Regions from separate parts of the Streptomyces sp. NPDC102279 genome, predicted to be linked through region 3. Evidence: riboswitches for the same ligand, from Rfam matches in the RefSeq annotation. Region 3 holds a riboswitch; each other region holds the start of a gene.
The links. Region 3 has a riboswitch for cyclic di-AMP ahead of ACIRQH_RS06865 (M23 family metallopeptidase). Riboswitches for the same ligand answer to the same signal wherever they lie in the genome.
Positions count from the first base shown of each region.

Region 1: another riboswitch for cyclic di-AMP. It lies ahead of ACIRQH_RS17860 (C40 family peptidase); the one in region 3 lies ahead of ACIRQH_RS06865 (M23 family metallopeptidase).
Region 2: another riboswitch for cyclic di-AMP. It lies ahead of ACIRQH_RS02935 (NlpC/P60 family protein); the one in region 3 lies ahead of ACIRQH_RS06865 (M23 family metallopeptidase).

Region 1 is NZ_JBIWLU010000006.1:498,529-500,781, reverse strand. It holds gene ACIRQH_RS17865 (LysE family translocator) at 1-416, shown strand, start outside; gene ACIRQH_RS17860 (C40 family peptidase) at 549-1,022, opposite strand; cyclic di-AMP (ydaO/yuaA leader) riboswitch at 1,026-1,224, opposite strand; gene ACIRQH_RS17855 (hypothetical protein) at 1,561-1,866, opposite strand; gene ACIRQH_RS17850 (ATP-dependent Clp protease proteolytic subunit) at 1,874-2,253, opposite strand, start outside.
Region 2 is NZ_JBIWLU010000001.1:686,820-689,072, forward strand. It holds gene ACIRQH_RS02935 (NlpC/P60 family protein) at 11-1,438, opposite strand; cyclic di-AMP (ydaO/yuaA leader) riboswitch at 1,447-1,618, opposite strand; gene ACIRQH_RS02940 (hypothetical protein) at 2,083-2,253, shown strand, end outside.
Region 3 is NZ_JBIWLU010000003.1:22,629-24,881, forward strand. It holds gene ACIRQH_RS06860 (aldo/keto reductase) at 1-91, opposite strand, end outside; gene ACIRQH_RS06865 (M23 family metallopeptidase) at 220-1,257, opposite strand; cyclic di-AMP (ydaO/yuaA leader) riboswitch at 1,269-1,426, opposite strand; gene ACIRQH_RS06870 (PP2C family protein-serine/threonine phosphatase) at 1,684-2,253, opposite strand, start outside.

The DNA of each region.
Region 1 (2,253 bases), on a different contig from region 3:
GTACCGTGCACGCGCTGGGGCGGCCGCGCGGGGCCGACGGGACGGGTACGCCCTCGACGGACGACGGGGCGGGGCCGGGCGCGGGTGCGAGTGGGGCGGCGCCGGCCGGACCGGCCGCTCGACCGCTGCGGCAGGGCTTCGTCACCAACGCACTCAACCCGAAGGCGCCGATCACCTTTCTCAGCCTGCTGCCGCAGTTCGTGCCGTCGGGCAGCCCCGCGATGCCGCGGACGCTGCTCCTGGCGCTGATCGTGGTCGTGCTGGCCCTGGTGTGGTTCCCGGTGGTCGCGCTGCTCGTGGACCGGCTGGGACGGTGGCTGCGCCGGCCGCGTGCCGCACGCGCCGTGGAGGCCGTCACCGGCGGTGCGCTCACCGTGCTCGGCCTCGTGCTGCTCCTGGAGCCGCTGAGGGGCTGAGAGGGCGCCGCCGGAGGGCGGAGGGGACGGTCACCGGCCGTCCGGCGCACGGTCGGCCAGGGGGCACGCCGACGAGGCTGCCGGACGGAGGTGTTCCCTGGGCGGCGGCCCCCGCCGCCGCCCAGGGGCAGGTCAGCTGACCCGCCCGTACCAGACGCTCCGTGTCCAGATCTTCTGGAGCTTCACCACTTCCCCGGTCTTCGGGGAGTGCCAGATCTTTCCCTTCCCGGCGTAGATGCCGACGTGGTACACGCTCCGGCCCGAGTGGAAGAACACGAGGTCCCCGGCCTTGCGATGCGAGGCGGAGACGTGGTGTGTCTTGTTGTACTGCGCCGCGGCCGTTCGAGGCAGCTTCTTGCCCGCCTTCTTGAACGAGTAGAGCGTGAGCCCGGAGCAGTCGAAGCGGTGCGGTCCCGTGGCGCCGTACTTGTACGGGGCGCCGTGCTTCGAGGCCGCGACCTGGAGTGCCTTCGTCGCGGTCGTGGCCGCCTGGGCGTCGGGTGCGACACCAGGGACCACGAGGCTGCCGCCGACGGCGGCGATGGTGAGGGCCGAGGCCGTACCGGCCCTGGTCCACAGCGACGGGACACGATTGAGCGCAGTCATGCGCAACCCTTCGTCAGCCGCCTGTGAAGGATGACCTGTCGGATTCGGGCTGGCGAAGTTGCCCGGCCGCTGCTGCGGCTTCACCCCAAGGACCGCCGGGAATGCTGCTCCGGCGGACCGTCGTGCTGGGTCCTCCACTCCTGCCGATCCACTTCTGTCGACCGGGCATCCGGGCGGCGGCAGGACTCGGCGTCCGCCCGGACCGCCCCGCCGCTGTGGCGGGGGCTTGTCGTCGGAAGGGATCTTCACCCATGAACGGCGGAAAATCCGAGCGGAACCGGTGTTTTGTGGGCTTACTCACCACTCACCCGTTCGGGTGGACACCCCTCTGTTCGAAGGGGTGTTGGGGACACGGGCGACCCCCGCACCTGCACCGGAACCCCTCATTCCGCCTTTCTGTCCTCCGTGTTGCGCAAGTCGGAGGGGTCCAAGAAAGGACTGATTCCTACGCCATCAGGGGGTACACCATCTGGTGCGTTTGAGTCGCGGCGCGGACGGTCCGGCGACGCGGTGCGCGCCGGACCCGGCTGCGGGTGCCTCAACTGCCGGACGCGGGCGGGATCGTGACCCGGGCGGTCCGCCGCTCACCGTCCAGCACGCGCAGCGCCTGAGCCAGGGTCGGCGCGTGCACCTCGCTCTCGCCCCGCTGGTGCATGAGCGCGAGCGCGTCCCGCAGGGCCGTCGCCTTGGCGACCAGTGCCTGGGCGGCGCGCAGCCCCCGGTAGGTGTCGCCGGGGTGGGCCGGGTTGATCCGGCCCACCAGGTCGACCACGTCCAGATAGCGGTCGATCAGCTCGGCCTCCGCGCGGGTCAGCGCGGGCAGCGGAGGGAGGTCGGGGATCATCGGCCGCTCACCTCGCGCCGGGTGCGCCGGCCGAGGCCCCGCGGCTCGGCACGATCCGGTCGACGAACCCGTACTCCAGAGCCGCGGGCGCGTCGAGGAGCAGATCCCGCCCGATGTCCGCGGTCACCCGCTCGGGGCTCTGCCCGGTGTGCCGTACGAGCATCTCCTCCAGGGCCGTGCGGGTGCGTGTCAACTCCTCGGCGTGGACGATCAGATCGCTCGCCCGTCCGTGGACCGGGTCCGCAACCGACGGCTGGTGGACGAGGACCCGCGCCCCGGGGAGTGCGAGCCGCTTGCCGGGGGTGCCGGCCGCCAGCAGGACGGCCGCGGCCGACGCCGCCTGGCCCAGGCAGACCGTCCGCACGTCGCAGGTGACGAAGCGCATGG
Region 2 (2,253 bases), on a different contig from region 3:
CCCCCGCACCTCAGACCGGCCGCACGACGCTGTGGATCGCCGCCTGCCCGGCGTGCTGGACGGACTCCTCGCTGATCCGCCCTCCGGGGCTGGGCGCGTGGACCATCATGCCGTCGCCGACGTAGATGCCCACGTGGCTCAGGTCCCCGTGGAAGAAGACCAGGTCGCCCGGCTGGACACCTGCCAGGGCGATCGCCGGTCCGATCCGCGCCTGGTCGGACGTCGACCGCGGGAGCAGCACACCGGCGCTGCGCCAGGCGGCCTGGGTCAGGCCGGAGGGGTCGTACGAGCCGGGCCCGGACGCTCCCCACACGCACGGCCTGCCGACCTGGGCGCGGGCGAACGCGACGGCCTCGGCGGCCCGGGTGTCGTACCCGGTGACCGGCGGCGCCGCCACGGCGGTGATGCTCCCGGTGTCGTAGCCGGGGTTCGGAGCGGCGGACCAGGGAGCGCCGGGCGCAGGCTCGTTGACGGGCGCCGGCCACGACGGGCGCCAACTGTCGTCGACGGCCGGGGCGGACCACGACTCCCGCACCGGCCGGTACTCGACCGCGGCGGCCGGCAGCGGGGCACTCTCCACCTGGGGATGTCCGGCCTCCACGGCCGGCCACGCGGCACTCGCCACCGACGGGTACGTGGCCGGCGCGGCCGGCACCGGCACGTTCTCCGCCGGCCAGTACGGGGCCGGCGGGACGGCCGTCTCCGCGGCCGGCAGCTCCACGGACGGGTAGGCGACCGGCACCGCCACGCTCTGCCGGGCGTTGTGCCGGGTCAGCAGTTCCTGTGCGGCGGCCAGTTTGCGCCGGGCGCGGTCCTTGCGGAACCGCGGGGAGGACGTGTCCGGGGCGGGCGTGGGTTGTGACACCACCGGAAGGGGTCCGGTGGCCGGGGAGCCCCTGTCCGGCACCGCGAGGGCGCGCCCGGTCGTCGGCCCGGACACAGGGCCCGCGGTCAGTTCGAGAACGGGGCGCGCGGTGAGTTCCGCGACAGGTGCCGCGGTGAGTTCCGCGACCGGGCCCGCTGCCACTTCCCGTACGGGGGCCGCCGTCAACTCGGCCACGGCGCGGGCGCCTTGGGCAGGCAGCTCCCCGGGGCTTCCCGCACCCCCACCGGGCCGGCCGGCCACGCGCCCGCGGTCGGGCTGCCGGTCCATGGGCAGTACGGCCGCGACCGTGGGCCCGAGCCGGGAGCGCGCCCCGTCGAACCACTGCCGCATCAGGTCGCTTTGAGCGGGATCGACACCTCCGCGCTCGTCCGCGGCCGGGCGCTGGTCCGTGAGCCGTCGGGCCACGGCGCGTCGGTCGCCCTGGCGGGAGGAGAGGCTCGACAGAGCGCGGGTGGCGTTGAAGTTGCCGGTGTCGTCCTCGGCCCGGTCGTAGAGGGATGCGAGCCGTCGGCGGACTTCATCGCCACTGGGCTGGGTGCGTTCCGGCGCCATGGGGATGGCACTCCTTCCGTCGTCCGCCTACCGGGTTAGCTGTCGGGTTCGGGCGGACGGTTCCGGAAGGTATGCCCTACGGCCTGTGCCTCGTGAGGCAGTCGGCCGATTCACCCCAGGTTCGGTGGGTCCCCGGCTCCGGCTGCCACGAGGGCGGGCCGGACTCGGCGGAGGCCGCGCCGCCCGGCGAGCTTTCGCCGGAGGGAGTCGGGCGGCCTGGTCGTCAACTTAGCCATGTTGTGACCCCCGTGTGAAGATCCACGTCCCAGATGTCCGATACATTTTCGTGACCTTCGTCGCATCGCCCCGCTGTGCGACGACGGGAGCACGCCCCGTACGCGAACCGGCCGTCGGGACAACCGCGTTCGGCGGTGAGCCCCCTCCACGAGTCCGTCCTCGTCCAGCTCCGTCCACCAAGTCTCCACGGCGGGCCGGGGCTTCCGGTCGGCCCGGAACAGGCCGTTCGAGGTGCGAACAGAACTGGCGTTCCCTGACGGCTCGTTCGACATCGGCGGCTGTCGATGGTCATGCGGTGACCGGTTCTGGCCGACCCGGCCGGATGACCACCGCGTCGGCGTCGCGGCCCTACCGTCGAGGCATGGAAGGCCCGCGGAAGGCCCTGAGAGCGAGTCGAGGATCCCCACGTGCACGATGCACCGATCTATGCCCAACTGATCTCCGAACGCGGTGACATACCGACGCTCGTCCGGAGCGAGGCCCGGCGGCTGCAGCGCGACTTCGAGTGGATCCTCAGCTGGGATCCGTCCACGGGCGGTCCGCTTCCCGGGTCCGCCCCGCGCGTGACGGCCGGCTCG
Region 3 (2,253 bases):
TCTCGTCCGCCGTCCAGCCGAAGACGTTGCCGCCCAGCGAGAGCGGGAAGACCTCGAGGTCGGAGGAGCCGAGCTTGCGAAGAGAAGTCATGGGGTGATTCAACGCCCGCACAGGATGCCTGTATTCCACATGCATCCCGCGCGCCCCGGTCCTCCCGCCGAAACGGCCGGTCGCAGGAGTCCCCCGCGAGCCGGCCGCCGGTCAGCAGTCCGTACGGATCAGGGGTTGAGGCCCTTGCCCTGGAGCCACGCCATCGGGTCGATGCCGGTGGCGGCACCGCCGGGGTGGACCTCCAGGTGGAGGTGCGGCCCGGTGACGTTGCCCGTCGCGCCCACGCGGCCGATGACGTCGCCGGTGGCGACCTTCTGGCCGACGCTGACGCTGATCGACGACTGGTGGCAGAACCACAGCTCGGTGCCGTCGTCGAGGGTGAGGATCGTGCGGTAGCCGTACGATCCGGCCCAGCCCGCCTCGGTGACGGTGGCGCTGTGGATGGCCTTGATCAGCGTGCCGGTGGGCGCCGCGAAGTCGAGACCCGTGTGGTAGCCGGACGACCACAGGGCACCGGCCTCACCGAAGCGCGAGGTCAGGGTGTACGAGGAGGTCGGCAGCGAGTAGCTCTTGGCGAGCTTGGCGAGACGCTCGGCCTCGGCCTTCGCCTTGGCCTCCTCCTCCGCCTTCTTCTTCGCGGCGTCCGCCTTGGCCTTCGCGTCGTCCTGCTGCTTGGTGGCGAGCGCGGTGGCCTGCTTCGCGGCGGCTGTCTCGGCGGCCTCCTGGGTGGCGCTGTCGGCCTGGTTCTGCTGCGACTCGGCCTGCTGCATGATGCGGGCCCGCAGGGCCTCACCGGCGTCCGTGGTGCCCTGGGCGGTGTCGGCGGTGGTCAGTCCCGCGCCGGTGAGCGGAGTCGTGGAGCCCTTGGGGGCCTCGGCGCCGTCGCTGATCAGGGCCTTGGCCGAGTGGGTGACCGAGGACAGGTCGGGCAGCGAGATCGAGACCGGCGCCTTGCCGGGCGCCGCGGTGGCCATGCCACCGGCGCCGACTGCGGCGATGACGCCTACACCGAGGACCGTGGAGCTGCGGGCGAGTCCTCCGCCGCGCTGCTTTCCCACGCGGTGCCGGCCACGAACGGGACGGACGGAATCCTCGGTGGGGTTCCACTCCTCCCAGGGTCCCTCGTCCTTGCCGTAGGCGAAGCCGAAGGACTGTGTGTCATTCGGCGCGAACGAGGTTGGCTGAGCAGGCCGGTTGGACGCCACGTGGGCGCACTCCTTTCCTTCCTTCTCGCCTACCGGGTTAGCTGACGGGTTCGGAGCAGGAAGGTCTCCTACGCGCGTATACCCACCGTGCTGCCACGGCGGAATACGCTCGATTCACCCCAAGTTGGTGGTTCCCCGGTTCCCTTGCGGGATTCGGCGCATGCGCACGGAGCCATCTCTTGTGACGGCTGGGACGACCGCGCTGCGTTATCGAACGTTAATAGACCTGGCCACCTGATTCCAAGCTGTTCAGACTGATCATTAACGCTTTTTGGCCAGGACTTTGGGGTCATGGGCGATGAAAAACGGGCGAGTTGGCCTCATCCCGTCGACACGGATTCATTTGACGGTACGTCAGTCGTTATGCGGAGGGACACGCTTCGGTCACCCCTCGTGACAACGATCAAGAAAGGCCTCCGCGGACGGTCAGCCGCGCCGGACGGCGAGCAGCGCCATGTCGTCGCTGAGGGCGCCGCCCGTGTGCCGCCGGACCTCGTCGGCGAGGGTGTTCAGCAGCGCGTCGGGCCCTGGGAAGACCCGCCCGGCCAGCCGCGCGGCCGGATCGTAGAACTCCCCGCGCACGTCCCGGGCCTCGGACAGCCCGTCGGTGTGGAGCAGCAGGATCGCGCCGTGCGGAAAACGGGCCGGCACCGCCCGGTCGGGTGTGCCGCCCAGGTCGCTCATCCCCAGGGGCAGCGCGGCGGGCCCGCCGGTGAGCGGGAGGAGGGTGCCGTCGGGATGCAGCATCAGGGGCGGCGGATGCCCCCGGTTGACGACGCGGACGATCTCCTCGTCGTGCGGGATCTCCGCGAGGACGGCAGTGGTGAACCCCTCGACGGCGTCGAGGTTGTCGCGCCGGGTGCCCTCGCGCTTCAGTGCCCGCTCCAGCCGCTGCGCGACCGCCTCCAGGGTCGCCTCCTGCTCCGCCGCCTCCCGGAACGCGCCGATGACCACGGCGACGGCGGCGACCGCCGTCATCCCCTTGCCGCGTACGTC